Regions from separate parts of the Streptomyces sp. NPDC047869 genome, predicted to be linked through region 2. Evidence: predicted binding sites of a transcription regulator. Region 2 holds the regulator's gene; each other region holds the start of a gene.
The links. Region 2 encodes HrcA, which represses chaperone genes, less so after heat shock. Its sites were predicted from a motif close to TTNGCACTCNGNNNNNCNGAGTGCNAA; they were not measured.

Region 1 (9,652 bases), on a different contig from region 2:
GCACGACCAGCCGGTGCCGCACTTCGACAAGCCGGACCGGCTCACCGTCAGCGGTGTCCACCGGGGCGAGCAGCGGGCCCAGTACGACGCGCGCCGTGAGACCGAGATCCCCGCCCATGGGCTGCGGCTGGTCGTGGTCCGGCCCGCCGACCTGGACGCGGACGGACGCGGGCGGCTGCGGCGCAACGAGGAAGCCGACCTGGCCGTCCTGCGGAAGCTCCTGGCCCGGGCCAGCGACGAGGACCGGGTGACCGACGCCTTCCGCACCTGGCTGCTCGCCGAGGGCTGGACGCCGGTCGAGCCCACGGACCGCTGGACCGACCTCGAAGCGGTGCGCGGCGAGGAACGGCTGATCTGCGAGGCCAAGGGCCGCACCAGCGAGAAGGGCATCGACGCCGACATCGCCTACGGGCAGCTGCTGCGCCGCATGACGAGCCGGGACGCCCGGACCCGGTACGCGCTCGTCGTGCCGTCCTCGTCCGTGCAGGCCGTCGAGCGCGTTCCAGGTCACGTCCGCGACCTGCTGCGGATAGAGGTGTACGAGGTGACGGACGACAACAGGGTGCGCCGGCTGTCCGCGTGACCGAGCCCGCGCCGACGGGGCGATGGAGGGCACCCTCGTCGATCGGCGCCGGCCGCGCCCAGACCCCGCCGACAGTCTTTGCTCCTCCTTTGCAGCGATCGAACTTGTGCTCGACACCTCCGGGTCAGAGTCGAACGGTCCGGGCAACTGACGGAGGGGGAGAGCACCAAGTCATCGGCGAACAGGGCGAGATACTCGACATCAAGATCGCCGATATCAAGCGGACAGCACCGCATTTCAGCCACGAGAGCGTTGCCCTCGCGCACGCACTGACCAAGCTGAAGACCGGTCTGTCGGCGGCCGGCGCGCCCTGGGGCGACGACGAGCAGGGCACCAAGTTCCACGAGACTTACGGGCCTCTGGTCAAGCGGGTCGAGCAGTCCGCCCAGATTCTGGCCACCGGACTGGCCAGCATCCACACGGCGATGGCCGACATGGCCGACGGTCACATCGACAACGAACAGCTGATCCGCTCGATGTTCAGCCGGATCGACGTTCCTCACGACACCGAGGGCCACGGCAAGTGAGCACCGCGGGCAAGGCCCGCAAGGTCGTCCAGGACCTGACGGGCATGTGGTGGCCGGCGGCCGACGTCGACGGGTTGCGGGACGCCGCGAAGGCGTGGCGGGACTTCGCCGACGACGTCGAGGACGTCACCGCCGCCGCCAACAGGGCCGCCCGCTCCCTGATCGAGCACAACAAGGGCGAGGCCATCTCCGCCTTCGACGACCCCTTCTGGCGCCGTTACTACCACGACAAGCACGGCTGGCTGAAGGACCTGTCCGACGGCGCCCGCGACATGGCCAAGGCCCTCGACGCCTACGCCGACGCCGTGCACGCCGCGAAGAAGAAACTCGAACACGAACTGGAGATCGTCGGCGCCACCCTCGTGGCGGGCACCCTCCTGGCCGTCTTCACCGCGGGTCTCTCCGAAGGAGCGGCCGACGCGGCCGCCGCGACCGTCGCCGAACTCGCCGCCGGCCTCGGTGTCACGGTCACGGCCGAGGTCGCCACCATCGCGGGCACCACCCTGGCCACCGCGGCCCTCGCCGGCATCGAGTCCGTCACCGTCGACCTCGCCGTCGCCCAGCCCCTGTCCATCGCCCTGGGGGAGCAGAAGGGCCTCAGCCTCGACGAGGCCCGCGACGCCGCCGCTTACGGCGCGCTCCTGGGCGGCGGCTTCGGCGGCGGGGGCGCTGCCGTCAGGGCCGCGAGCAGGGCAGGCGGCTGGAGCGAACTCCTGGGCGGAGTCCGGTTGCCCGGCCTCTCCCCCGAGTTCGCCCTGCCGGGCGGCGCAACGGCGTCGGCGGACGACCTGGGAATGGCACTCCGTACGGGTCAAGGAGGCGGCTACGGCGCGGCGCGTCAACCGCCGCCCTACTGCAGGCCGCTCGACGGCCTCGGGCGTGCCCAAGGCGTCGACACGACGATCACCAAGTCGATGCTGAACACGGGCAGCAAGGCGAGCAGGCGCGTGAAGCCACCTGGCTGGCTGGGGGATACCGCCGATCACACGCGCGGGCACCTGCTCGCTCGGGCCCTGGGCGGCGACGGAGCGGCGCCGGAGAACATCGTGATCATGTACAGAAATCCCGCCGACGACATCCCCGCAGGCGTCCGGATCGTCGCCAAGGGCGGCGGCCTCGACATCGACCAGACGATCATCAACAAGTAGGCAGAACATGACTGACCTGGAACTTCTGGCGGCCTTCCCGGCCACGGGCGAAGCGGGCCTGGTGCCCAACGACTGGGAGCGGACCGAGGCGGCGCTGGGCGTCACCTTCCCTTCTGCCTTCATGCGCTTTCTGGACGTCTTCGGAGGTGCGAAGTTCGACGACTTTCTTCGCGTCTACCGTGCGGGCGCCGACAACCTGACCGCCGATCTCCTGACTCGGACCCAGCAGGCCAGGAAGACCATGGCCACGACCCGGCCCCATATCCAGAAGCTGCTGGCCGAACGCGGAACGGAGACGTCCGACCTGGTGTGCTGGGGCGGCACGGACAACGCGGACATGTGCTTCCTGATCCCCGACGAGGACCACCGCAAGTGGGCTGTGCTGTCTGTCATCGGCCGGGGAAGCGAGTACGACCTCTTCGAAGGTCCTGTGGAAAGCTACCTCCTGCGCATCCTGCGGCGGGACCTTGTGAGCGACGTCTTTCCGGAGGACTTCCCGGACGAAGCGCCCTCCTACGAACGCCACCCGCACATCTGAGTCACCGGAAGCGGAACAAGGGCATGTGATCGCCGCCAGACGGGCGACTTCCACACAGTGCCCCAACAAGCCCCGACACCAGGGCCCGACGCCCCCACAGAGCGCCGCCGTGGGGGCGTCGCACCTGGTGAGCGGGGATGTCGCCACGAGATCTTCGGGGCATGACCACTTCTCCCGCGGAAGTCGTCGGCGGACATCAGTACGGCGTCGCCGTTCCTGGATGTGATCTCGACGGGCTCATGGTTTCGTCGTTGACCTGCTGGATCAACGGGAACCTGGCATGATCCAGTTGGAGGCGCCGGCCACAGTGGCGTCCTTCTTGCAACGGCTGGGCCGCACCGGGCGCCGTCCGGGCACCACCCAGGCGGGATGACGTCACGGCGCAGTCCTGGCGGACAGCGGTGGCGGACTGTGCGGGACGGCTGACGCTGCCCGAGGTGGACTCGCGTGCCGTGCGCGGCCTGAAGTTCGCGGAGGCACTACCCCAGCGGCTCGCGGAAGCCACTCTCGCCGCGCGCCTGGCGGACGAGCAGGGGGGCGCTGAGGATCCTCGCGGAGCCGGTCCGGTTCCTTGTGGGGCAGACGGACTGAGGGCGATCGGAGACACCGGCCCGCGGCTCCAGAGCCCCCAGTCCCCGCACCGCTCACCGCCTCATCACCGTCTCCCGCCCGACCCGGCCCAGCTTCTCCGGGTTGCGGACCGCGTAGAGGCCCGTGACGAGGCCGGCGTCGAGGCGGAGGGCGATGACGGTGTCGAGTTCGCCGCCGCGGTAGAAAAGCAGGGCCGGGTGGCCGTTGATGTGGGCCGGTCGCGCGGAGACCGCGGGGTCGATCCTGTTCAGGACCTGGATGACCTCGGCGGCGCCCACCACGGGGTGCAGGGCGGCGCGTACGACTCCGCCGCCGTCGGTCAGCAGGACGACGTCCGGTGCGATCAGGTCGAGCAGGTCCTGCGGGTCCCCTGATTCGACGGCCCGCTGGAACGCCGCGAGCGCGGCGCGGGCCCGGTCCGGGGAGACGGCCTCGCGGGGGCGGCGGGCCGCCACGTGGGCCCGTGCCCGGTGGGCGATCTGGCGGACCGCGGCCGGGGTCTTGTCGACGGCCTCCGCGATCTCGTCGTACCCCAGGCCGAACACCTCCCGCAGGACGAACACCGCGCGCTCGGTCGGTGCCAGAGTCTCCAGTACCAGCAGCATCGCCATGGAGACGCTGTCGGCCAGCTCGACGTCCTCGGCCACGTCGGGCGCGGTCAGCAGCGGCTCGGGGAGCCAGGGGCCGACGTAGGACTCCTTGCGGCGGCGGAGCGTGCGCAGCCGGGTCAGCGCCTGGCGGGTGGTGATGCGGACCAGGTAGGCACGCCGGTCCCGCACCGCGCCCAGGTCGACGCCGGCCCAGCGCAGCCAGGTCTCCTGGAGGACGTCCTCGGCGTCGGCGGCCGAGCCGAGCATCTCGTAGGCGACGGTGAACAGCAGGTTGCGGTGGGCGACGAAGACCTCCGTGGCGGGGTCCGGGCCGGCGGGCGGCCCGGTGGTGTCGTCCCTGCGCGCGCTCTGCTCGGTCATGGCCGGCTCCCCTGTTGGCTCTCGTCCGTGTCACGCACAAGACGCCGCAGCGGGCCGGACTGTGACACCACGCCGGGTGGGCCGCGTCACACACCGGGGCTGTCACACGGTCCGGGCGGGCGGCGTCTCGTGGTCGTCAGGACGCCGCGAACGATGTGCGCGGCGGTACCGCACGAGTGAGGACAAGGTCATGGAACCCCGTTTCAACCTGTTCGACAGCCCGACCGCCGCGAAGGTCGCCAAGCGGTTCTACAGCACCGCGCTGGCCCTGGACGAGTCGGCGCTGCCGAAGGCCCTGCGGGAGCTGGTGGAGCTGAGGATCGGTCAGCTCAACGGCTGCGGCTTCTGCGTCGACATCCACACCAGGGAGGCCGCGGCCGCCGGTGAGTCCGCGCTCCGGCTCAACCTGGTCGCCGTCTGGCGCCATTCCACCGTGTTCACCGAGGCCGAGCGGGCCGCGCTGGCGCTCGCCGAGGAGGGCACCCGGCTCGGCGACCGGGGCGTGACCGACGAGACGTGGGCCGAGGTGCGCAAGCACTTCGACGACGACCAGGTCGGTGCGCTGGTCTGCGTGGTCTCCCTGATCAACGCGGCCACCCGGATGAACGTGATCGTGCACAACCCGGGGGGTTCGTACGAGCCGGGGATGTTCGACCGCCTGTCGAGCTGACCGGCGGGCGGTCCAGGGAGAACGCGGGAGGCCCGGCACCCCGAAGGGTGCCGGGCCTCGTCACTGAGGTGCCTCAGTGAGCGTGGCCGTGGCCGTGGCCCGCCGCGGCCGGCTCCTCCTCTTCCTTCTTCTCGACGACCAGGGTCTCGGTCGTGAGCAGGAGGGAGGCGATGGAGGCGGCGTTCTCCAGGGCGGAGCGGGTGACCTTGACCGGGTCGATGACGCCGGCCTTGATCAGGTCGCCGTACTCGCCGGAGGCGGCGTTGTAGCCGCTGCCCTTCTCGAGCTCGGCCACCTTGGAGACGATGACGTAGCCCTCGAGGCCGGCGTTCTCGGCGATCCAGCGCAGCGGCTCGACGGCGGCGCGGCGGACGACCGCGACACCGGTGGCCTCGTCGCCGGTCTTGTCGAGGTTGCCCTCGAGGACCTTGACGGCGTGGACCAGCGCGGAGCCACCACCGGAGACGATGCCCTCCTCGACCGCGGCGCGGGTCGCGGAGATGGCGTCCTCCAGACGGTGCTTCTTCTCCTTCAGCTCCACCTCGGTGGCGGCGCCGACCTTGATCACGCACACGCCGCCGGCCAGCTTCGCGAGGCGCTCCTGGAGCTTCTCGCGGTCCCAGTCGGAGTCGGTGTTCTCGATCTCGGCCTTGATCTGCGCGATGCGGCCCGCGACGTCCGCGGGGTTGCCGCCGCCGTCGACGATCGTGGTGTCGTCCTTGGTGACGGTCACGCGGCGGGCGGAGCCGAGCACGTCCAGACCGACCTGGTCGAGCTTGAGGCCGACCTCCTCGGAGATGACGGTGCCGCCGGTGAGGGTGGCGATGTCCTCGAGCATGGCCTTGCGGCGGTCGCCGAAGCCCGGGGCCTTCACCGCGACGGCGTTGAAGGTGCCGCGGATCTTGTTGACGACCAGGGTCGACAGGGCCTCGCCGTCGACGTCCTCGGCGATGATCAGCAGCGGCTTGGAGGCACCCGCCTGGATGATCTTCTCCAGCAGCGGCAGCAGGTCCTGGATGGAGCTGATCTTGCCCTGGTTGATCAGGATGTACGGGTCGTCGAGGACGGCCTCCATACGCTCCTGGTCGGTGACGAAGTACGGCGACAGGTAGCCCTTGTCGAAGGCCATGCCCTCGGTGAAGTCCAGCTCCAGACCGAAGGTGTTGGACTCCTCGACGGTGATGACACCGTCCTTGCCGACCTTGTCCATGGCCTCGGCGATCAGCTCGCCGACCTGCTGGTCCTGGGCGGACAGCGCGGCGACGGCGGCGATGTCGGACTTCTCGTCGATCGGGCGGGCCGAGGCGAGCAGGTCGTCGGAGACTGCCTTGACCGCGGCGTCGATGCCCTTCTTGAGCAGCGCCGGGGAGGCACCGGCGGCGACGTTGCGCAGACCCTCGCGCACCAGCGCCTGGGCCAGCACGGTGGCGGTGGTGGTGCCGTCACCAGCGATGTCGTTGGTCTTGGTCGCCACCTCCTTCACCAGCTGGGCGCCGAGGTTCTCGTACGGGTCCTCGATCTCGACCTCACGGGCGATCGTGACACCGTCGTTGGTGATGGTGGGCGCGCCGAACTTCTTGTCGATGACGACGTTGCGGCCCTTGGGGCCGATCGTCACCTTCACCGTGTCGGCCAGCTTGTTGACGCCGCGCTCGAGGGCGCGACGGGCGTCCTCGTCGAACTTCAGGATCTTCGCCATGACAGCGGGAGCCCTCTCGGGAATCTGTGGGTGAAAAAGGCACTGCGCCCCGGGCGCCCGGCTTCTTATGTGGTCGCGGGGGCCAGGGGCGCAGCGTCAAGCATCAAAAGTGCTCGAGGTGTCTTACTTCTCGATGATCGCGAGGACGTCGCGAGCCGAGAGGACGAGGAACTCCTCGCCGTTGTACTTCACCTCGGTGCCGCCGTACTTGCTGTACAGGACGACGTCGCCGACCTTGACGTCGAGCGGCAGGCGCTCGCCGTTCTCGAAGCGGCCCGGGCCCACGGCGAGGACGGCGCCCTCCTGGGGCTTCTCCTTCGCGGTGTCCGGGATGACCAGGCCAGAGGCGGTGGTCTGCTCGGCGTCGAGCGGCTGGACCACGATGCGGTCCTCGAGCGGCTTGATGGCAACCTTGGAGCTGGTGGTCGTCACGGTCCGACCTCCCCCTTCGGAGATCTCACGGGGTTAACTGTCTGGGGTGGCGACCAGGTGGATCCGTCGTCGCGGGTGCCGGACCTGCCCGTCGCGTGGTTGGCACTCTCATCTGCCGAGTGCCAGAGCCGAGACTATGACCGCGATTAGCACTCGGTCAAGCGGAGTGCCAATGGCGGTGCGGCGCGTCGGCCGGCCCGGGGCCCACGGAGGGTGCCCCTGGTGGGCGCGGTCAGGCCAGATAGTCCTCGAGGCGGGCCACCGTCAGGCCCTGGCTCTGGGCGTGGCGCAGCAGGCGGACGGTGCGTTCCGTCAGGGTGGGGCCGGTGTCCTCGCCGGGGCTCACGAGGACGATGTCGCCCGGGGCCAGATGCCGTGCGCCCCTCCGGTGGACGAGGCCGTCGGGGCCGAGTGCGGCGCGCCACAGGACGAGGGCGGAGACGCCGCAGTCGGCGGCGGCGCGCAGGGTGGTGGCGTCGTAGGCGCCGTGCGGCGGCCGGAGGAGGCGGGGGCGGACGCCGAAGCGGGAGCGGAGTGCGTCCCGCTGGCCGCAGATCTCGGCGCGCTGCCCGGCGTACGGCAGTCCGGGCAGCGCCGGGTGGTCGAGGGTGTGGTTCTCGATCGCGGCGCCGACCGCGCGCAGCCGGGCGAAGCGGCCGTAGCCGGGGCCCGTGACACTGCCGGTGAGGAAGAGGCTGACCGGCAGCCGGAGTTCACGGATCATGTCGGCGAACCGCGGGTCCCGCTCGGCGCCGTCGTCGTAGGTGAGGAAGACGACCCGGTCGGTGGTGCCGACGTGGTCCACGACCGGGGGCGGCGAGGCGTCCGGCCGGCGGGTGCCGGGGGGCCGGGCCGGGTGGCTCGGCGGGGCGGCGAGCGGGGCGGCCAGGCCCCAGCGGCGGTGCGCCGCGCCGGCGGCCGGGCTCGGCGGCCGGGCCCCTTGGGCCGCCCGCTTGCCCAGGCGCTCGATGGGGTCGACGGACTGGGCGCAGCCGGCGAGCAGGAGGGCCGCGGCGAGCACGGCCGCCAAAGCGGTCCGCACGCGAAACGGCCCGCCCGCCGGCTGCCCCCGGCGCCTCACAGGTAGTCCTCCAGGCGCGCCACGGCGTACCCCTCGCGCGTGACCTTGTCGAGGAACCTGCGCATGTCGTCGACCATCGTGCCGTCCCAGTCGTCGCGGCCGCGGAAGTGGGTGAGCACGATGTCGCCGGGGTGCAGGCTGCGGTCCCAGTCGCGGTACTCCCAGTGGTCGACGAAGACCTCCTCGTCCCAGATCGGCGCGTACTTGATGCCGCAGGACTTGGCGGCGCGCAGGGTGTCGCCGTTGTAGTTGCCGTAGGGCGGCCGGAAGATCGTGGGCGCCTTGCCGAACTGCTTCTTCATGATGTCCTGCATGCCGCAGATCTCGTCCCGCTGCTGCTCGTAGGAGAGGCCGGGCAGGTACGGGTGGGTGAGGGTGTGGTTGTTGAGGGTGTGGCCCTCGGACTGCATCCGGCGGAAGTAGCCGTAGTCGTCCTTCACCAGGTAGTTGCTGAGGAAGGCCGAATAGGGGATCTTCAGGTCGCTCATCATGCGCAGGAACGCCGGGTCCTTCTCGGCGCCGTCGTCGATGGTGAGGAAGACGACCTTCTCGCCGGTGGGCACGGTGGTGAAGACCGGGGGCAGGTTCTCCTCCTCCTGGCCGTCCACCTCGAAGCCGTCACGCGGGGTGATCTTCGGCTTGACGGCGGGCGGCGCCGGGGGCGTGAGCGGCACCCGGGCCAGCTTCCAGCGCTGGGCGGCGGCGACCAGCCGGGCCTGTTCGGCGGCGCGGCGGGCCTCGGGGCTCAGCGCCTGGGCGGGACCGCCCTGGCCGGAGTCGTGGCCGGGGCCGGAATGGGCGCCGGAGCCCGGGTCCGGGGAGCCGCAGCCGGAGACGAGGGCGGCCGAGACGAGTGCGGCCACCCCACAGCGGAGGGCGACTGCCGGAAGACCCGAACGCCTCCCACAGGCCCGCTTTTTATCGTTTTGTACTACTTCTCGCATGGCGTCGGATCCTCGCAGGCCCCGGCGCCGAACCCGGCCCGACATGGCCGCCGGAGGCGCACCATCCACCGACTGGCCCACAATGACCCGGTGAACGACCTCGACCCCCTCCTCACCCCCGAAGGCCGCGCCCTGCTCGACGAGGTGCGCGACACCGACCCCGCGCACGAGCTGGCCGTCGCCACCCGGCTGCGCCGGGACCACCCCGCCGAGCTGGTGTCGGCGGCGCTCGGGCAGGCACGGCTGCGGCAGCGGGCGGTGGTGAAGTTCGGGGCCGAGGACGCGGCGCGGATGTTCTTCACCCCGAACGGGGTCGAGCAGTCGACCCGCGCGAGCGTGGCCGCGTACCGCGCGGAGCGGATGAGGGGGCTGGGGGTGGCCTCGGTCGCCGACCTGTGCTGCGGGATCGGCGGCGACGCGATCGCGCTGGCGCGGGCCGGGATCCGGGTGCTCGCGGTGGACCGCGAT
Region 2 (9,652 bases):
GCCGTAGTTGCCGGTGCAGGTCAGCCAGCTCACGTCCACATGCCGCCGTTTCAGCTCGGCGGTCGCGGTGCTGTCGGTGGTGTACGCGGCCGAGGCCGAACTCAGGTCCCCCGGCTGACACGCCACCACCGCGCCCGCCCCCAGCACCACGAGCCCCGCCACGGCCACACCGCGCACGGCCCGCGGCCGGCGCCGAATCCGCCTCGATGCCCCCATGAAGGGCAGCGTGCCACCGCCGCCCCCCGGGACGGAAGGCCGCATACGGCCACTCACCCGTTCGGGCAGCGGCGGCCGGTGCGCTCCCCCGCCGTCAGGCGCGCAGGAGGAGCCATTCCTGGAGTTCCACCAGGTTGCCCTCCGGGTCCTTGAGGTGGGCCACGCGCATGCGTTCGGTCAGCGGGGCCGGCCCGTGCAGCACGGTCGCGCCCCGGGCCGTGATCTCCGCGCAGTACGCGTCGAGGTCGTCCACGCGCAGCACGACCAGGGAGCGGTGCCCGGTGGCGGTCTCGCCCAGCTCCGCCAGGATCCCGGCCATCATGGCGCGGTCCTGCAGCGCGATCCCGGCCGAGCCGGCGTGCGGGCTGAACTTCTCGTACGGTCCCACGCCGGTGCCGGACTGCGGCTTGAGGCCGAGGACGTCGGCGTAGAAGCGGTAGCAGGCGGCGAAGTCGGTGACGAGGAGCCGGACTTGGGCGAGTTCCATGGTGTTCCCCGGGTGTTCAGGACCAGCGGCCGGTGCGGCCCAGCAGGAGGGCCGCCGCGGCGGTGCCGGCGGTGGATGTGCGCAACACCGTAGGGCCCAGCACGCACGGCTTGGCGCCCGCCTCCTCGAAGAGCGCCAACTCGTCGCGCGCCACGCCTCCTTCGGGTCCCACGACCAGCACGATCTCGCCCCGCTCGGGGAGTTCGGCGGTGGCGAGGGGGGCGCTGTCGTGCTCGAAGTCGGAGTGGAGCACGGCGGCGAAGTCGGCCGCGGCGAGCAGGGCGGCGACCTGTCGGGTCGTCGCGGTGTCCGCGACCTCGGGGAAGCGGAGGCGGCGGGACTGCTTGCCCGCCTCGCGGGCGGTGGCGCGCCACTTGGCGAGGGCCTTCTGCCCCCGGTCGCCCTTCCACTGTGTGATGCAGCGCGCGGCCTGCCAGGGCACGATCGCGTCGACGCCCGTCTCGGTCATCGTCTCCACGGCGAGCTCACCGCGGTCGCCCTTGGGGAGGGCCTGGACCACGGTGATACGAGGGCTGGGTTCGGGCTCCACCGGGAACGCGCGCGGCTCGACGACCATGTGGTCCTTGCCCGAGATGCTGAGGACGACCCCGGACGCTCCCCGGCCCTTGCCGTCGGTGACCACGACTTCCTCGCCGGGCTGCAACCGCCGTACCGAGACGGCGTGCCGCCCCTCGGGTCCCGTCACGTCGATGGTCGAGCCGGGGCCCACGCCCTCGAGCGAGTCGACGACGAACACCGGCGCGGTCATCGCGCGTCACCCCCGGCCGACAGCGCGGTCCGGGCCGCGGCGAGTTCGGCCGTCAGCACTTCCACCAGCTGCCCGGCCGGCAGCTCCCGGGCCAGCCGGTGGCCCTGGCCCGCCCACAGTGCCATGCCCTGCGCGTCACCGGCCTTGGCGGCGGCCCTGCGCAGCGGCGCCGTCACATGGTGGACCTCGGGGTAGGCGGCGGGGGCGTAGGGGCCGTGCTCGCGCAGAAAGCGGTTGACCAGGCCGCGCCCCGGGCGGCCGGAGAAGGCGCGGGTCAGTTCGGTGCGTGCGAACAGGGGGTTGGTCAGCGCCTGCTTGTGCAGGGCGTGGGCGCCGGACTCCGGGGTGGCGAGGAACGCCGTGCCGAGCTGGGCGGCGCTCGCGCCCGCCGCGAGGACGGCGGCGATCTGGCTGCCGCGCATGATGCCGCCGGCGGCGACCACCGGGATGCGCACCGCCTCGCGGATCTGCGCGAGCAGCGACAGCAGCCCGATGCCGGAGCCGTCGTTCTCGGGGACGTCCCGGTGGGTGCCCTGGTGGCCGCCGGCCTCGACGCCCTGCGCGATCACCGCGTCCGCCCCGGCCCGCTCGACCGCGCGCGCCTCCTCCGGGGTGGTGGCGGCGACCAGGGTGAACGTCCCGGCGCGGTGCAGGGAGTCGATGACCTCACGGGTGGGGACCCCGAAGTGGAAGGAGACCACCGGCACCGGGTCGTCGAGCAGTACGGCGAGCTTGGCGTCGTAGCCGTCGTCCCGACCGCTGTCCGGGTCGCCCAGCTCGGTCTCGTACCAGGCGGCCTCACCGGCGAGCTGGTGGGTGTAGAGCTCCACGGCGCCGGACTCCGCACAGTCGGGCTGCGGCATGAAGAGGTTCACGCCGAAGGGCAGCCCCGTCAGTCCCCGCAGCTGCTTGATCTCCTGGTACATGCCGTCGGCGGTCTTGTACCCGGCGGCGAGGAACCCGAGCCCGCCGGCCTCGGACACGGCCGCGGCGAGCTGCGGCACGGAGACCCCGCCCGCCATGGGAGCCTGCACGATCGGCCGGGGGAAGAGATCGGTCAGCGCGGAGGACATGTCCGCATGTTGTCACGTCCGGGGGTATGCGCCGAATCGGGTCTTCCCCTTGGCACATGCCACTTTCCGGCCCACCGGGCCGGGTGTGGGCGGGCAGGCGGGGGTCCGGGGGGCCGGAGCCCCCCGGCCGGGGCCGAGGGGCCGCGGCCCCCTGGCCTCAGCGCCCGTTGAACGCGTCCTTCAGCCGCGAGAACAGCCCCTGCTGCCCCGGCTGGAACTGCCCCGTCGGCCGCTCCTCGCCCCGCAGTTTCGCCAGCTCGCGCAGCAACCGCTCCTGCTCGGGATCCAGCTTGGTCGGGGTGGTGACCTCGACGTGGACGATCAGGTCGCCCCGGCCGCCGCCGCGCAGATGCGTGACGCCGCGGTTGTGCAGCGGGATCGACTGTCCGGACTGGGTGCCCGGCCGGATGTCGACCTCCTCCAGGCCGTCCAGCGTCTCCAGCGGCACCTTGGTGCCGAGGGACGCCGCGGTCATCGGGATGGTGACCGTGCAGTGCAGGTCGTCGCCGCGCCGCTGGAAGGTCGAGTGCGGCAGCTCGTGGATCTCTACGTAGAGGTCACCGGCCGGACCGCCGCCGGGGCCGACCTCGCCCTCGCCGGCGAGCTGGATCCGGGTGCCGTTGTCGACACCGGCCGGGATCTTCACGGTGAGGGTGCGGCGGGAGCGCACCCGGCCGTCGCCCGCGCACTCCGGGCACGGGGTCGGCACGACCGTGCCGAAGCCCTGGCACTGGGGGCAGGGGCGGGAGGTCATGACCTGACCCAGGAAGGACCGGGTGACCTGCGACACCTCACCGCGGCCGCGGCACATGTCACACGTCTGGGCGGTCGTGCCCGGAGCCGCGCCCTCGCCGCTGCAGGTGTTGCAGACGACCGCGGTGTCGACCTGGATGTCCTTGGTCGTACCGAAGGCCGCCTCGTCCAGCTCGATGTCGATCCGGATCATCGCGTCCTGGCCGCGCCGGGTGCGCGAGCGCGGCCCGCGCTGCGACGCCGTACCGAAGAACGCGTCCATGATGTCGGAGAAGTTGCCGAAGCCACCGGCCCCGAAACCGCCCGCGCCCGCGCCGCCCGCCTGGGAGAGCGGGTCGCCGCCGAGGTCGTAGACCTGCTTCTTCTGCGGGTCCGACAGCACCTCGTAAGCGGCGTTGATCTCCTTGAACCGCTCCTGGGTCTTCGGATCGGGGTTGACGTCCGGGTGCAGCTCGCGCGCGAGCCGGCGGAACGCCTTCTTGATCTCATCCTGCGACGCGTCGCGGCGCACGCCGAGAACGGCGTAGTAGTCCGTGGCCACTTACGACTCCGCCAGGATCTGTCCGACGTACCGTGCCACTGCGCGTACCGCTCCCATCGTTCCCGGGTAGTCCATGCGGGTCGGTCCGACCACGCCGAGCTTGGCAACCGCCTCGCCGCCCGAACCGTAGCCGACCGACACGACGGACGTGGAGTTGAGTCCCTCGTGTGCGTTCTCGTGCCCGATGCGCACCATCACGCCCGGATCCTTCGCCTCGCCGAGGAGCTTGAGGAGCACGACCTGCTCCTCGAGGGCCTCCAGGACGGGCCGGATCACGAGGGGAAAGTCATGTCCGAAACGGGTGAGATTGGCGGTGCCGCCGATCATCAGCCGCTCCTCGTTCTCCTCGACCAGTGTCTCCAGCAGAGTGGAGAGCACCGTGGAGACCGTACCGCGATCCTCGTGCTCGAACGCCTCCGGCAGGTCCTCGACCAGACGCGGCACGTCGGAGAACCGGCGGCCCGCGACCCGGCTGTTGAGCCTGGCCCGGAGGTCGGCGAGGGCCGTCTCCCCGAACGGCACCGGGCAGTCCACCATCCGCTGCTCGACCCGGCCGGTGTCCGTGATCAGCACCAGCATCACGCGCGCGGGGGCGAGCGAGAGCAGTTCCACGTGCCGCACGGTGGACCGGGTCAGGGACGGGTACTGCACGACGGCGACCTGCCGGGTCAGCTGCGCGAGCAGCCGCACCGTGCGCGCGACGACGTCGTCGAGGTCGACGGCGCCGTCGAGGAAGTTCTGGATCGCCCGGCGCTCGGGGCTGGTCATCGGCTTGACGCCCGCGAGCTTGTCGACGAACAGCCGGTAGCCCTTGTCGGTGGGGATGCGCCCGGCGCTTGTGTGCGGCTGGGCGATGTATCCCTCGTCCTCCAGAGCGGCCATGTCGTTGCGCACGGTCGCCGGGGACACGCCGAGGTTGTGCCGCTCGGTGAGCGCCTTGGAGCCGACCGGCTCCTCGGTGCCCACATAGTCCTGGACGATGGCGCGCAGCACCTGAAGTCTGCGTTCACTCAGCATCCGCGCGCACCTCCAGCATGTCTTCCGCTCGGCCCTTCGGGTCGTCCGCCTGGCACTCTGCGTGTCCGAGTGCCAGCGTTCCCCGGCCAGTGTACGGCCGTGGGGTACTCACTGGGCAAGGTCGGTCCCGCCACATCTCGTCCTACCGTTAGCGTCGCGTTATGACCGTGACTTGGGAAGAGCTGGGGTGGGAGCGGTTGGCCGACGGGGTCGGGCGGTGCCGGCTGCCCGGCTGGGACTGCACCGCGGGCCTGGTGCTCGGGGCGGGTACGGCGCTGATGGTGGACGCCGGGTCGAGCCTCGCCGAGGGCGCGCGGCTGCGGGAGCGGGCGCAGCGGCTCGCGGGGCACCGTGTGACCCATCTCGCGCTCACCCATCCCCACTTCGACCACGTCTTCGGGGCGTCCGCCCTCGCCGGGGCCGAGGTGTACGCGGCGGTCGGCATGGACGCGGTGCTGGCGCACGAGCGCGGGGAGCTGCGCCTGGACGCGGTCAGGAACGGCCTGCCGGTCCCGGACGCCGACGAGGCGGTGGACGCGCTGGTGCCGCCCCGGCACCTGGTCTCCGGGGAGTGGACGCTGGACCTCGGCGGCGGGCGTCAGGTGCTGCTGGCCAACGTGGGTCCCGGCCACACGGCCCACGACCTGGCGGTGCTGGTGCCGGGCGACCCGGAGGTCGTCTTCTGCGGCGACCTGGTGGAGGAGTCGGGCGAACCGCAGGCGGGCCCGGACGCGGTCCCGTCCCGCTGGCCGGACGCGCTCGACCGCCTGCTCTCCCTGGGCGGCGAGGACGCGCTGTACGTGCCCGGTCACGGAGCGGTGGTGGACGCGGCCTTCGTACGGCGCCAACGCGAAGAGCTGGCGGCGCGTTTCGGCGTGTCATGAGCACAGACCCGCCGGTTCTCCTATCGTCGTCCGAATGCGCCAGTACGCCTCCGATCTGACCCCGCCGTGGAAGAAGTCCCAGCCCGTGCCGGAGGTCGCGGCGGAGCCGGGGCTGGTGGTGGAGGAGCCCGGTACCGGGTTCTGCGGGGCGGTGATCCGCTGCGAGGCGGGCACGGTCACGCTGGAGGACCGCTTCGGCAAGCACCGGGTGTTCCCGCTGGAGCCGCGCGGTTTCCTGCTGGAGGGCAGGGTGGTGACCCTGGTGCGGCCGTCGTCGGCTCCGGCACGGCCCACCCGCACGGCGTCCGGTTCGGTGGCCGTTCCCGGCGCACGCGCGCGCGTGGCCCGCGCCGGCCGCATCTACGTCGAGGGCCGGCACGACGCCGAGCTGGTCGAGAAGGTGTGGGGCGACGACCTGCGCATCGAGGGCGTGGTCGTGGAGTACCTGGAGGGCGTGGACGACCTGCCGTCGATCGTCGCGGAGTTCGCGCCGGGCCCGGACGCGCGCCTCGGCGTCCTGGTGGACCACCTGGTGCCGGGCACGAAGGAGTGGCGCATCGCCGGGTCGGTGACGAGCGAGCACGCGCTGGTCGTCGGCCACCCGTACATCGACATCTGGGAGGCGGTGAAGCCGGCCTCACTGGACATCCAGTCCTGGCCCCGCGTCCCGCACGGCCAGGACTGGAAGACGGGCGTGTGCCGGGCGCTGGGCTGGCCGGAGAACACGGGGGCGGCCTGGCAGCGGATCCTGTCCGGGGTCCGGTCCTACAAGGACCTGGAGCCGGAACTGCTGGGACGGGTGGAGGAACTGATCGATTTCGTGACGGCGTAGCGGTGCGGCCGGCGCACCCGCCGGTGCCGGACGCCGAGTGATCAGTCCACCAGGTCCCGCACCACCGCGTCCGCCAGCAGCCGCCCGCGCAGGGTCAGGACGGCGCGGCCCTCGCCGTACGGGCCCTCCTGGAGCAGTCCGTCCGCCAGCGCCCGGCGTGAGGCCGCCAGCCCCTCCTCCTTCAGCAGCGGCAGCGGCACCCCCTCCCGCAGCCGCAGCTCCAGCAGGATCCGCTCCACCCGCCGGTCCTCGTCCGAGAGCAGTTCGCGGCCCGCGCCCGGGGACCGGCCCGCGGCCAGCGCCGCCGCGTAGGCGCCCGGGTGCTTGACGTTCCACCAGCGCACCCCGCCCACGTGCGAGTGGGCGCCGGGTCCCGCGCCCCACCAGTCCGCGCCCCGCCAGTACAGCTCGTTGTGCAGGCAGCGCCCGGACTCGGAGGTGGCCCAGTTGGAGACCTCGTACCAGTCGAAGCCCGCGGCGGACAGGGAATCCTCGGCGATCAGGTAGCGGTCCGCGTGGACGTCGTCGTCCGTCATCGGAACCTCGCCGCGGCGGATGCGGCGGGCGAGCTGGGTGCCCTCCTCGACGATCAGGGCGTACGCGCTGACGTGGTCGGGGCCCGCGCCGATCGCCGCGTCCAGCGAGGCCCGCCAGTCGTCGTCGCTCTCCCCCGGTGTGCCGTAGATCAGGTCCAGGTTGACGTGCTCGAAGCCCGCCGCCCGTGCCTCCGCCACACAGGCCTCGGGGCGGCCGGGGGTGTGCGTGCGGTCCAGGATCCGCAGCACGTGCTGCCGCGCGCTCTGCATGCCGAAGGAGATCCGGTTGAAGCCGCCCTCACGGAGGGTGGTGAGGTACGCCGGGTCGACCGACTCCGGGTTCGCCTCGGTCGTGATCTCCGCGTCCGGCGCCAGTCCGAACTCGTCGCGTATCGCCGCCAGCATCCGTACCAGGTCGCCGGCGGCCAGCAGGGTGGGCGTGCCGCCGCCCACGAAGACCGTGCGGACCTGGCGGGGGTCGTCGCCGAGGACCTTCCGCGCCAGCCGGATCTCGTCCGTCAGGGTGTCCGCGTAGTTGTCCCGGGAGGCGAGCACGCCGCCGGTGCCGCGCAGCTCGGTGGCGGTGTACGTGTTGAAGTCGCAGTAACCGCAGCGGGTCGCGCAGTACGGGACGTGCAGGTAGAACCCGAGGGGGCGGCCGGCGGCCCCGGCGAGCGCGGAGGCGGGCAGGGTGCCGTCGTCGGGGACGGGCTCACCGTCGGGGAGTGCGGAAGGCATGTCCCCCATTGTCCCGTACGGCGGGAGTCACCCCGCCTGGAGCACCAGCAGGGCCAGGTCGTCCTCGGGCAGACCGCCGCCGAAGTCGTGCACGAGGCGGCGGATCCGCTCGGCGATCTCCTCGGCGGTCAGGCCCGCGCAGCCGGACAGGGCCCGCGCGAGCCCGTCGCCGTCGTCGAACTGGCGGGAGCCGGAGCGCCGCTCGGTGACGCCGTCGGTGACGCACAGCAGGCTGTCGCCGGGCCGCAGCTCGACGGTCTCACTGGTGTAGGTCTCGTCCTCGACGACGCCGAGCAGGGTCTGCGGGCGGGCGGCGGTGCGCACCTCGCCGTCGGGGCGCAGCAGCAGCGGCAGGGGGTGCCCGGCGGAGGCGAGGGTGCAGCGGACGCCGCCGTCCGCGTGGGGCGTCAGCTCGCCGTAGAGCAGGGACAGGAAGCGGGTCTGCGGTCCGTCCCCGGCGGCCACGGGCCGGCCGCCGGCCGCGACCAGGGCGCGGGCGGCGGCGTCGGCGGCCTCGGTGGCGTCGTCGAGGAGGAGCTGGTTGAGCCGGTCGAGGACGTCGGCGACCCGGTAGCCCTCGCGGGCGAGCAGGCGCAGCCACGGCCGGGCGAGCCCGATCACGACGGCCGCCTCCGGGCCCTTGCCCTGGACGTCGCCCACGGCGAAGCACCAGCGGCCGTCGCCCGCCGGGAACAGGTCGTAGAAGTCGCCGCTCGGGCCGCCCTTGTCGCAGGGCTCGTAGACGAGGGCGCTGCTCATCCCGGGGATCTCGGCGACCGCTCCGGGCAGCAGCCCGCGCTGCAGGACGGCGCTGATGGTGGCCTGCCGGGCGTACTGGCGGGCCGCACCGATGGCGAGGGCCACCCGGCGGCTCAGGTCCTCCACCAGGCCGGTTACCTCGTCGGGGAACCGGGGCTGCCCGCACCGCCCGAGGACCAGGGTGCCGAGCGGGCGGCCGCCCGCGATGAGGCGGAAGGCGAGGGCCGTGCCGTGGGTGCCGAGTGCCTCACCGGGCCACGGGTAGGGCTCCGGGTCGGGCCTCAGGCCCTCCGTCGGCCGGGGCGGGGCCTTCTCCAGGGCGCGGTGCAGTTCCTCGGCGCGGTCCTCGTCGGCCACCCAGACGCCGGCGGGTGCGGCGCCGTCGCCGCCGCGTACGGTCGCCTCGTCCTCCAGCCACACCGCGCACCAGTCGGCGAGCCGGGGCACGATCAGCCGGCCGGTGAGGGCGGCGACCAGGTTCTCGTCGAGCTGTCCGGCGAGCAGGTCGGAGGCCTCGGCGAGGAAGGACAGCGCGCCCCGGCCGAGCCAGTCCCGGTCGCGTTCCTCGCCCCGCGGCCGCGGGGCGAGGACCTCGGCGATGTCCAGGGTGTGGTCGGCAGCCGGTCCTTCCAGGGGTTCGCCACCGGGCCGCAGCCGCGCCCACACGGTCTTCTCGCCCCGGCGGTAGGTGACGCCCCAGGATTCCGCGAGGTCGGCGACCAGGCGCAGTCCGCGCCCGTACTCGGACGTCTCGCTCGACGTGTCGCCGGTGCCGGGGTCGCGCGGGGGGCGGGCGGGATGGCGGTCGCCGACCTCGACGACGAAGGCGCCGGTCGTCTCCAGGCGCCAGTCGACGTCGACGTCGGTGCCCGCGTGGACGACGGCGTTGGTGACGAGTTCGCTGACGACGGCCAGGGCGTCGTCCACGAACCGCCGGGGCAGCGCGGGGACGTCGGCGAGCGCGGCGCGCACCAGGGCGCGGGCGGAGCCCGGGGCGAGGGGGCTGCCGGGCAGGCCGGCGTGCCCGCGCACCGCCGGGGCGTGGGT
Region 3 (9,652 bases), on a different contig from region 2:
GACGACGACGATCTCGTCGACCAGCGGAGCCTGCCGCATGAGGTCGTGACGGATGACGGCGACGATGTTGCCGACCGTCTCCTCCTCGTTGAGCGCGGGCAGGACGACGGAGACGGACTGCCCGGTGCGCTGCTTGGCGGCCAGGACTCCGTGCAGCGGGCGGTCGGCCACGGACCAGGAGCGGGTGGCCAGCCAGCGCTCGACTTCTTCCAGCACGGTCTGCGGCTCCTCACTGTCGTGATCACACCTGTTGGGGGAGGGTGATGCATCTCGCGGTTCGGACGACTATCTCAACTGTCCCGGCCGTCGGTTACAGTCTTGAACAACGCCGATGACCATCGCATGTCGGGGGTCGCCCGGCGTTCACAACCGAATACCGCTCATCCAGAGGGGCAGAGGGACACGGCCCGATGAAGCCCCGGCAACCCCCCTGAGCCGCACTCGTTTTCGCGCGAGGCTCCCGGCCAGGGAAGGTGCCAAATCCGTCTCACGGCGAGATGCGTCGTGAGGAAGATGAGGAGAAAGGGCCTCGCCTCCATGGCTGTGCAGACAGTTGCAAGCACCAGCAATCCCGCCGTCGATCTCGGCCCCGCCGCTGCCCTGAGCTGTCGCGAATGCGGACACCGGGTACCCCTCGGACCGGTCTTCGCGTGCGAGGAGTGTTTCGGCCCGCTGGAGATCGCCTACGACTTCTCCGCCTACGACACCGAAGAGCTGCGCCGGCGCATCGAGGCGGGTCCCGCGAACATCTGGCGCTACGCGCCCCTGCTGCCCGTCCCCGCCGACGTGGCCCGGAAGCCGAACCTCAACCCCGGCTGGACCAAGCTCGTCAAGGCCGACAACCTGGCCCACGAGCTGGGCGTCACCGGCGGGCTGTACGTGAAGGACGACTCCGGCAACCCGACGCACTCCTTCAAGGACCGCGTCGTCGCCCAGGCCCTGGAGGCCGCGCGCGCCTTCGGCTTCACCACCCTGTCCTGCTCCTCCACCGGCAACCTCGCCGGTGCCGTCGGCGCCGCCGCCGCCCGGGCCGGCCTGCGCTCCTGCGTGTTCATCCCGCACGACCTGGAGCAGGGCAAGGTCGTCATGGCCGCGATCTACGGTGGCGAACTCGTCGGCATCGAGGGCAACTACGACGACGTGAACCGTTTCTGCTCCGAGCTGATCGGCGACCCGGCCGGCGAGGGCTGGGGCTTCGTCAACGTCAACCTGCGCCCGTACTACGCCGAGGGCTCCAAGACGCTGGCGTACGAGATCTGCGAGCAGCTCGGCTGGCGGCTGCCCGACCAGATCGTGGTCCCGATCGCCTCCGGCTCCCAGCTCACGAAGATCGACAAGGGTCTGCGGGAGCTGATCGAACTCGGCCTGGTCGAGGACCGGCCGTACAAGATCTTCGGTGCCCAGGCCGAGGGCTGCTCGCCGGTGTCGACCGCGTACAAGGCGGGCCACGACGTCGTACGGCCGCAGAAGCCGAACACCATCGCCAAGTCCCTCGCCATCGGCAACCCGGCCGACGGGCCGTACGTCCTGGACATCGCGCGCCGCACCGGCGGAGCGGTGGAGGACGTGACGGACGAGGAGGTCGTGGACGCGATCAAGCTGCTGGCCCGGACCGAGGGCATCTTCGCGGAGACGGCGGGCGGAGTGACCGTCGGCGTCACCCGCAAGCTGCTCAAGGCGGGCGTGCTGGACCCGGCGAAGACCACGGTCGTCCTCAACACCGGCGACGGCCTCAAGACCCTCGACGCGGTGGCCGGCACCGGCCTCACCGCCACCATCCGCCCGAACCTGGACTCCTTCCGAGAGGCTGGCCTCGCATGAGCGTGACCGTTCGCATCCCCACCATCCTGCGCACCTACACCGGCGGGAAGGCCGAGGTCGCCGCCGACGGCGCGAACCTCGCCGAGGTCATCGAGAACCTGGAGAAGAACCACACCGGGATCGCCGCGCGGGTGCTGGACGACCAGGGCAAGCTGCGCCGCTTCGTCAACGTGTACGTCAACGACGACGATGTCCGATTCGAGCAGGGTCTGCAGACCGCGACCCCGGACGGCGCCGGTGTCTCCATCATTCCGGCGGTCGCCGGCGGCTGACTGACAGAATGACCGATCATTACCTTCGGTAACGCCGGTTACCGATTGTTCGTTGAATGGCCTCCCCCGCGCGAGAAACGGAGGGGGCCATTCTGTGTGATTGAGCGCGGTAGAGTTGGGGAACCCGCTCCCGGACCATGGGTCAGGGGCCCTGGATTCACCGCGATGCACCCGACAAGAAGTAGCCAAACTGTGGGTGCTTTCTGCGGCTTTTGTGTATTTTATGGAGCCCGACTTGCCCTGAATTCGGGCGAATTCACGCTACATTCCGGACCGTTCGCGTCCATATTTCTCGTCCGATTGACCTGTTGCAGACGGCAGTTGGGCAGATACATTCAGCGGCGGTCGACGCGTTCCGGCGCACGCCCCCGGCCAATGGGGGGTGAGGTCTGACCCGGGTCCGCGAAGTGTGGATCTGTGCAAGGGCCAGTAATAGGGGAGTTAGGCATGGCTCAGGGCACCGTCAAGTGGTTCAACGCGGAGAAGGGGTACGGCTTCATCGCGGTCGACGGTGGTGCGGACGTATTCGTCCACTACAGCGCCATTCAGATGGACGGCTACCGCACCCTGGAAGAGGGCCAGCGGGTGGAGTTCGAGATCTCGCAGGGCCAGAAGGGCCCGCAGGCCGACATGGTTCGCCTCAGCGCCTGAACGTTTCTTGCACGAAGGGCCCGCACCTCGCACAGGGTGCGGGCCCTTCGCCGTGCCCGGGCCCCTGTGTTCGCGGGCGGCTGACGGGGCCGCCCGTACCCCGGGAGGCGCTTGCACTCGGGCATGCCGAGTGCTAATCATTGCGTTAGCACTCTGAAGGTGAGAGTGACAACGAGGACCGGGTCGGTGAGGCCCGCAGGCCAAGTGGGGGAAGGAACCACGCGGCCGGCGAGCCGTCCGTCGCGGGCGCGGGCGCGGTCCGAAGGAATCACCCCCAGTCCTGGAGGGACCACTTCACATGGCCAAGATCATCGCGTTCGACGAGGAGGCGCGGCGCGGCCTCGAGCGCGGCATGAACCAGCTCGCGGACGCCGTCAAGGTGACGCTCGGCCCCAAGGGCCGCAACGTCGTCCTCGAGAAGAAGTGGGGCGCCCCCACGATCACCAACGATGGTGTCTCCATCGCCAAGGAGATCGAGCTCGAGGACCCGTACGAGAAGATCGGCGCCGAGCTGGTCAAGGAAGTCGCCAAGAAGACGGACGACGTCGCCGGTGACGGTACGACCACCGCGACCGTGCTCGCCCAGGCCCTGGTCAAGGAAGGCCTGCGCAACGTCGCCGCCGGTGCCAACCCGATGGCCCTGAAGCGCGGTATCGAGAAGGCCGTCGAGGCCGTCTCCGCCGCCCTGCTGGAGCAGGCGAAGGACGTCGAGACCAAGGAGCAGATCGCCTCCACCGCGTCCATCTCCGCCGCCGACACCCAGATCGGCGAGCTGATCGCCGAGGCCATGGACAAGGTCGGCAAGGAAGGCGTCATCACCGTCGAGGAGAGCAACACCTTCGGCCTCGAGCTCGAGCTCACCGAGGGCATGCGCTTCGACAAGGGCTACATCTCCGCCTACTTCGCGACCGACATGGAGCGCATGGAGGCGACGCTCGAGGACCCGTACATCCTCATCGCCAACTCCAAGATCAGCTCCGTCAAGGACCTGCTCCCGCTGCTGGAGAAGGTCATGCAGTCGGGCAAGCCGCTGCTGATCATCGCCGAGGACGTCGAGGGCGAGGCCCTGTCGACCCTGGTGGTCAACAAGATCCGCGGCACCTTCAAGTCCGTCGCCGTCAAGGCCCCGGGCTTCGGCGACCGCCGCAAGGCCATGCTCGGCGACATCGCCATCCTCACGGGCGGCGAGGTCATCTCCGAGGAGGTCGGCCTCAAGCTGGAGAACGCGACCCTGGACCTCCTGGGCCGCGCCCGCAAGGTCGTCGTCACCAAGGACGAGACCACCATCGTGGACGGTGCCGGCTCCTCGGAGCAGGTGCAGGGCCGCGTGAACCAGATCCGCGCCGAGATCGAGAACAGCGACTCGGACTACGACCGCGAGAAGCTGCAGGAGCGCCTGGCGAAGCTCGCCGGCGGTGTCGCGGTCATCAAGGCCGGTGCCGCCACCGAGGTGGAGCTCAAGGAGCGCAAGCACCGCATCGAGGACGCCGTCCGCAACGCGAAGGCCGCCGTCGAGGAGGGCATCGTCGCCGGTGGTGGCGTGGCCCTGCTGCAGGCCTCCCAGGTCTTCGAGAAGCTGGAGCTCGAGGGTGACGAGGCGACCGGCGCCCAGGCCGTGAAGCTCGCGCTCGAGGCCCCGCTGAAGCAGATCGCCGTCAACGCCGGCCTCGAGGGCGGTGTCGTGGTGGAGAAGGTGCGCAACCTGACCCCGGGCCACGGCCTGAACGCCGCGACCGGCGAGTACGTCGACCTGGTCGCCGAGGGCATCATCGACCCGGCGAAGGTGACCCGTTCCGCGCTGCAGAACGCCGCCTCCATCGCCGCGCTGTTCCTCACCACCGAGGCCGTCATCGCCGACAAGCCGGAGAAGGCCGCCGCGGCCGCTCCGGGCGGCATGCCGGGCGGTGACATGGACTTCTGATCCCGCGCGGATCGGCCTGTCCTTTCCGAGGGCGGCATCCCCTGCCATGGCAGGGGATGCCGCCCTCGGGCGTGTCCGGGATCACAGTGGCACCCGGCCGTGTGTGGAATGCGCGACAGCCTCTGGGAGGTTCCTTAAGGAGCTGCAACAATGCGTGCGCACATACCAATCGGTCTACCGAGTCGTCCCCGAGGAGCCCACACGTGACCGTCACGCCGCCCCCCGCCTCCCGCGCGGCCCAGATCCTCTCCCGCCCGATCACCCTGGGCGGCCTCACCGTCCCCAACCGCATCGTGATGGCGCCGATGACCCGGATGTTCTCCCCGGGCGGCATCCCCGGCGACGACGTGGTGTCCTACTACGCCCGGCGCGCCGCCGCCGGTGTCGGCCTGATCGTCACCGAGGGCACCTACGTCGGCCACGAGTCGGCCGGCGGCAGCAGCCGTGTGCCCCGGTTCCACGGCGAGGAGCAGCTGGCCGGCTGGGCGAAGGTCGTCGAGGCGGTGCACCAGGCGGGCGGCACCATCGTGCCCCAGCTCTGGCACATCGGCACGGTCCGCAAGCAGGGCCAGAACCCCCACCCGGACGCCCCCTCCCACGGCCCCTCCGGGCTGCGCGTGGACGGCACCGAGGACGCCACCCCGATGACCCAGGACGACATCGACGCCGTCATCGCCGCCTTCGCCCAGGCCGCGGCCGACGCCGAGCGCATCGGCTTCGACGGTGTGGAGATCCACGGCGCCCACGGCTACCTGCTCGACCAGTTCCTGTGGGAGGGCACCAACCGCCGCACCGACGCCTACGGCGGCGACCCGGTCGCCCGCACCACCTTCGCCGCGCAGATCGTGGCCGCCGTCCGCGCCGCGGTGTCCCCGGACTTCCCGGTCATCTTCCGCTTCTCGCAGTGGAAGCAGGAGGCCTACGACGCCCGTCTCGCCGAGACCCCCGAGGAGCTGGAGGCGATCCTCGCCCCGCTGGCCGCCGCCGGTGTCGACGTCTTCCACGCCTCCACCCGCCGCTACTGGCTCCCCGAGTTCGAGGGCTCCGACCTGAACCTCGCCGGCTGGACGAAGAAGCTCACCGGCAAGCCCGTCATCAGCGTCGGCTCGGTCGGCCTCGACGGCGACTTCATCAACGCGTTCCAGGGCGAGGGCTCCCCGGTCAAGAGCATCGACAACCTGCTGGACCGCCTGGAGGCCGAGGAGTTCGACATGGTCGCCGTCGGCCGCGCCCTGCTCCAGGACCCCGAGTGGGCGGCCAAGGTGCTCGGCGACCGCTTCGACGAGCTGAAGCCGTACGACGCGGCGGCGCTGCAGACCCTCAGCTGAGGTGTGCCGGGGGGCGCCTAGAGGTTGCCCATCGGCTCGATGTCGACCTGGACGGGCGTCCCCCACACCCGCAGCACCTCGTAGTCGGTGAACTCGTGCACCAGCCGGTACGCCATCGCCGGCCGGGACCCGCGCCGCTGGGCGGCGAGATACGCCTCGGCCTCCCGCCGGTCCCGCCGGGGCGTCCCGCACAGCTGCCACTCCCGCCCGTTCCACGCCTCCGGCAGCCACCGCTGCTGGGGCTGGGGACGGTCGGCGCGGACGCCGTAGCGCGAGGGCGCGCCGGCGGGCGCCTCCCCGGCCTGGGCCCGGCCCCCGCTCTGGTACTCCGAGCGCCGGGCGGCCCTTCTGCGGGTCTCGCAGAGCAGACACAGATCGGGCGCGCTCTTGTCGACGGGCCCGTGCGGATGCTCGGGACACCGGGTGCTGGGCGCCCCCGCTCCCACGGTCTCGTCCAGCAGGTCGAGGGCGCGCCGCAGATCGGCCTTGACCTCGTGCAGCCGGGCGTCCGGGGTGTCGGCGGAGAGGGCGTCCCCGTGCTCCCCGAGCACCCTGAGGGCACGCCCGAGGGCGGTGAGCTGGGCGTGGTTCATATCGGTCCGCGCAGTCCTTCGGCTTCTCCGGGGCCAGGGTCGATGCCGGCCGGGCCGGCAGTTCGACGGTAGCGCGCCACGGGTGGCGGCGGGACCGCGAAGAGGTCCCGGAGCCCCGGAGTCCGGGTCGCGAGGCCGGGCTCCGGGAGGTGGTGCGGTGCGCGGTCCGCCCGGGCCGGCCTCGCGGGCGTTCGTCAGTGCGACTGGAGCAGCGCCGTGTAGGCACCTTCCGCGCTTCTGCCCTCGGCCGTTCCCGCGGGGGTGTGGGCCAGGAACTCGGCGGTCGTGCCGCTGAGCACCAGCCTCCCGGACGCCAGGATCGACACGTGGTCCGCCTCCTCGGCGAGATCGGCCACGTCGTGGGTGGACATCAGAACCCTGACGTCCTGCTTCAGGCTCGCCAGCAGGTCCCGGAAGACGCGGCGCTGGCGCGGGTCCATGCCGGCCGTCGGCTCGTCCAGGAGCAGTACGCGCGCCTCGTGCACGAGGGCGCAGGCCACGCCGACCCGGCGCAGCTGCCCTCCGGAGAGCCGGTCCGTCCTCTCCCTCGCCTTCCTGCCCATCTCGACGCGGGCCAGTGCCCGGGGCGCCTCGTCCCAGGCGGCGCGCCGGTTCATTCCCTTCAGCCACCCCGCATAGGCGACGTACTCCCGCACGGTGAGGGAGGGCAGCGGGGTGATGGTCTGCGGCATCCAGGCCACCGCGCGGCGGTACTCCTTGGACCGCGCGGAGACGCCGTCGAGCGTCACCGTCCCCTTCCGGGGGGAGGTGACCCCGGCGGCGAGCTTCAGCAGGGTCGACTTTCCGGCGCCGTTGGGCCCGAGCAGGATCGTCAGTCCGTCCGGCAGCCGGTAGCCGAAGTCCGAGAGCACGGGACGCCGGCGGCGCCCGTAGCCGTAGCTGCAGGATTCCATTACGACGGTCATGCGGACCTCCGAGCGAAGAAGAGATGGGCGCCGATGCCGGTGGCGAGCATCAGCGCGGCGCCGGTGGTGGCGTACCAGGTGTGGGCCGGTTCGAGCAGCACGGTCCACGGGTACGGATCGTTCGGGCGGCGCAGACCGAACATGACCACCACCAGGGGCCACACCGCCGGCATGAGCACCGCGGAGCTGCCGAACAGGGCGCCGCACAGCAGGGTGAGTCCCACCAGGAAAGCGGTGTTGCGGCCCAGTGACTCGGCGGCGCGGGAACCGGTCGCGGCCGCCACGGCGGAGCCCAGCGGGGAGGTGAGCGCGACGACCGCGAGCGCGAGCAGCGCGTCGTACTGCCGTACCCGCCGGATCCCCGACTCCTCCGCCGAGCCGAACCGTGATCCCAGGCAGTTGAACAGGACCGCCGCCGGTACGAGCGGTACGAAGACCATGGCCTGCACCCCTTCCGAGGTGCCCAGTGAGATCGACGGCAGGTGGACCGGGCCGTCCTGGACGACGGCGGCCAGCAGGACGAACAGCAGGAGTCCGGCCGGCAGATGGGTGTGCGCCCGCCGTGCCTTGAACCACCAGGTCATGACGCCTTCCCGCACGCGGACGCGACGGTGCGCCGGAACCAGTCCGCCTGGTCCGCGGCGTCCATGCCGAGAACCTTGCCCACCCGGGCCCGCAGCAGCTCCCGCTTGCCCGCGGTGAAGTCGGGCTCGGTGGACAGACGCCGCAGGTAGACGTCGCCCTGGCCGACCTTCATGGACACCCAGTAGTACACGAGGCGGGCGGGCTCCGTCGCGGGCGGCGCACACTCGAAGCGCACCGCCGCACGGGCGACCTGGTAGGGCGTCATGCCCGCCGCCTGGCTCGCGCCGAGCGGGAGGTGCCAGTCGGTGGTCGTGGACGGCTCCGGGTACCGCACCGCGGCGAGGGTGTCCGTCAGCGTGGCGGGGTGGGCCTCGACGCCCGCCTTGCGGAGGGTCCGCAGGGTGCCCGTGACGTCCTCGCGCAGGGCGGGGAGGTCGGCGGCGTAGGCCGAGGGGGTGCAGATGCGAGGGCTGCCACCCGTGCAGGACATCGATCCGTGCCCCGTGCTCCGCGGCCCGATGTAGCTCCAGTCCTTGACGATGGCGTAGCCGCCGCCGAAGCAGGACAGCGCCAGTGCCCCGGCGAGGGCGGCACGCAGCCACGGCCGGGGTATGCCCGACCAGAGCAGGGCCACCGCCGCGGCGGCGCCGAGGCCGACCAGGAGAGGCGCCAAGAGGGCCGGCGCGGTGGGCAGTTCGCCGAACATCAGCCGGCCCGGGTAGAGGCTGGTGAGGTGCCGGGGCCAGGGGACCGTGAGTCCGGTGGACCAGCCGAGGGCCAGGAAGTCGAGGACCGCGATCACCGGGACCGCCGCGATGTGCCGGACCGCCGTTCCCCAGCCGAACCCGATCACCGCATGGGCCGCGCAGAGCGCCATGGCGAGCACCAGGAGGCCCGTTCCCGCCATGTTCAGCGGGGTTCCGGTCTGGACCAGCCCGCACACGACGGGCAGGATCAGGACCAGCCAGGCCAGCGCGACCACTGGGACGAGACTGTGCGCGGCGATGGCGTAGCGGGAACGCACGGCGCCCCACTGCCAGATGTCCGCGTTGCCGAGCTTGCGCGCCTCCCAGGCGCCCAGGGCCGCGGCGACCGCGTAGGCGACGGGTACCAGGTTGCGCAGTACCCCGTCGACGACGGTGGGCGCGTAGTCGAGCGGGTCGAGTCGCAGGTCGGACGTGATGTCCGTGAAGTAGTAGGCGAGCACGAGCAGCAAGACGACGGGCGACGCCCACAGCACACTGCTGGACCGGATTCGGGCGAGCGGTTTCAAGGGGTTCCTCGCGGGGCTCGGGACGGGCTGAGGCGCGGCGTGCCCCACGGGGCAACGCCGCGCCTCGGACCGAAGGTCAGCTGTCGGCCTTGGTGGTGTCGACGTAGACCGAGCTCACGTTCAGGAGGCAGCAGCTCCCGCCCTGGCCGATCTTGGAGGTCTCGAAGTAGAAGTCCGGCTCGGTGGGCAGCCCGGTCCACTCACCGTTGCTCGTGCCGCCGTTGAAGCAGGCGGTGTAGGTCTTGGACCCGTAGTAGTCGTTGGACGACAGCGCGTCGTAGT

Region 1: a site for HrcA is predicted at 7,306-7,332, ahead of groES (co-chaperone GroES). Genes of this name have one in related genera too.
Region 3: a site for HrcA is predicted at 2,855-2,881, ahead of groL (chaperonin GroEL). Genes of this name have one in related genera too.

What each region holds. Positions count from the first base shown of each region.
Region 1 is NZ_JBEYRK010000008.1:173,018-182,669, forward strand. It holds gene AB0924_RS13515 (hypothetical protein) at 1-583, shown strand, start outside; gene AB0924_RS13520 (hypothetical protein) at 580-1,110, shown strand; gene AB0924_RS13525 (DNA/RNA non-specific endonuclease) at 1,107-2,258, shown strand; gene AB0924_RS13530 (hypothetical protein) at 2,266-2,796, shown strand; gene AB0924_RS13535 (RNA polymerase sigma-70 factor) at 3,441-4,358, opposite strand; gene AB0924_RS13540 (carboxymuconolactone decarboxylase family protein) at 4,549-5,028, shown strand; gene groL (chaperonin GroEL) at 5,102-6,727, opposite strand; gene groES (co-chaperone GroES) at 6,851-7,159, opposite strand; gene AB0924_RS13555 (polysaccharide deacetylase family protein) at 7,392-8,201, opposite strand; gene AB0924_RS13560 (polysaccharide deacetylase family protein) at 8,237-9,184, opposite strand; gene AB0924_RS13565 (methyltransferase domain-containing protein) at 9,275-9,652, shown strand, end outside.
Region 2 is NZ_JBEYRK010000004.1:77,427-87,078, reverse strand. It holds gene AB0924_RS07265 (hypothetical protein) at 1-216, opposite strand, end outside; gene AB0924_RS07260 (VOC family protein) at 311-703, opposite strand; gene AB0924_RS07255 (16S rRNA (uracil(1498)-N(3))-methyltransferase) at 720-1,472, opposite strand; gene AB0924_RS07250 (nitronate monooxygenase) at 1,469-2,545, opposite strand; gene dnaJ (molecular chaperone DnaJ) at 2,703-3,839, opposite strand; gene hrcA (heat-inducible transcriptional repressor HrcA) at 3,840-4,856, opposite strand; gene AB0924_RS07235 (MBL fold metallo-hydrolase) at 5,018-5,740, shown strand; gene AB0924_RS07230 (DUF3097 domain-containing protein) at 5,775-6,572, shown strand; gene hemW (radical SAM family heme chaperone HemW) at 6,614-7,846, opposite strand; gene AB0924_RS07220 (SpoIIE family protein phosphatase) at 7,874-9,652, opposite strand, start outside.
Region 3 is NZ_JBEYRK010000031.1:36,303-45,954, reverse strand. It holds gene AB0924_RS30525 (glucosyl-3-phosphoglycerate synthase) at 1-216, opposite strand, end outside; SAM riboswitch class I at 378-520, shown strand; gene thrC (threonine synthase) at 538-1,821, shown strand; gene AB0924_RS30515 (MoaD/ThiS family protein) at 1,818-2,093, shown strand; gene AB0924_RS30510 (cold-shock protein) at 2,541-2,744, shown strand; gene groL (chaperonin GroEL) at 3,043-4,665, shown strand; gene AB0924_RS30500 (NADH:flavin oxidoreductase) at 4,869-5,993, shown strand; gene AB0924_RS30495 (hypothetical protein) at 6,011-6,586, opposite strand; gene AB0924_RS30490 (ATP-binding cassette domain-containing protein) at 6,781-7,512, opposite strand; gene AB0924_RS30485 (hypothetical protein) at 7,509-8,096, opposite strand; gene AB0924_RS30480 (hypothetical protein) at 8,093-9,370, opposite strand; gene AB0924_RS30475 (hypothetical protein) at 9,447-9,652, opposite strand, start outside.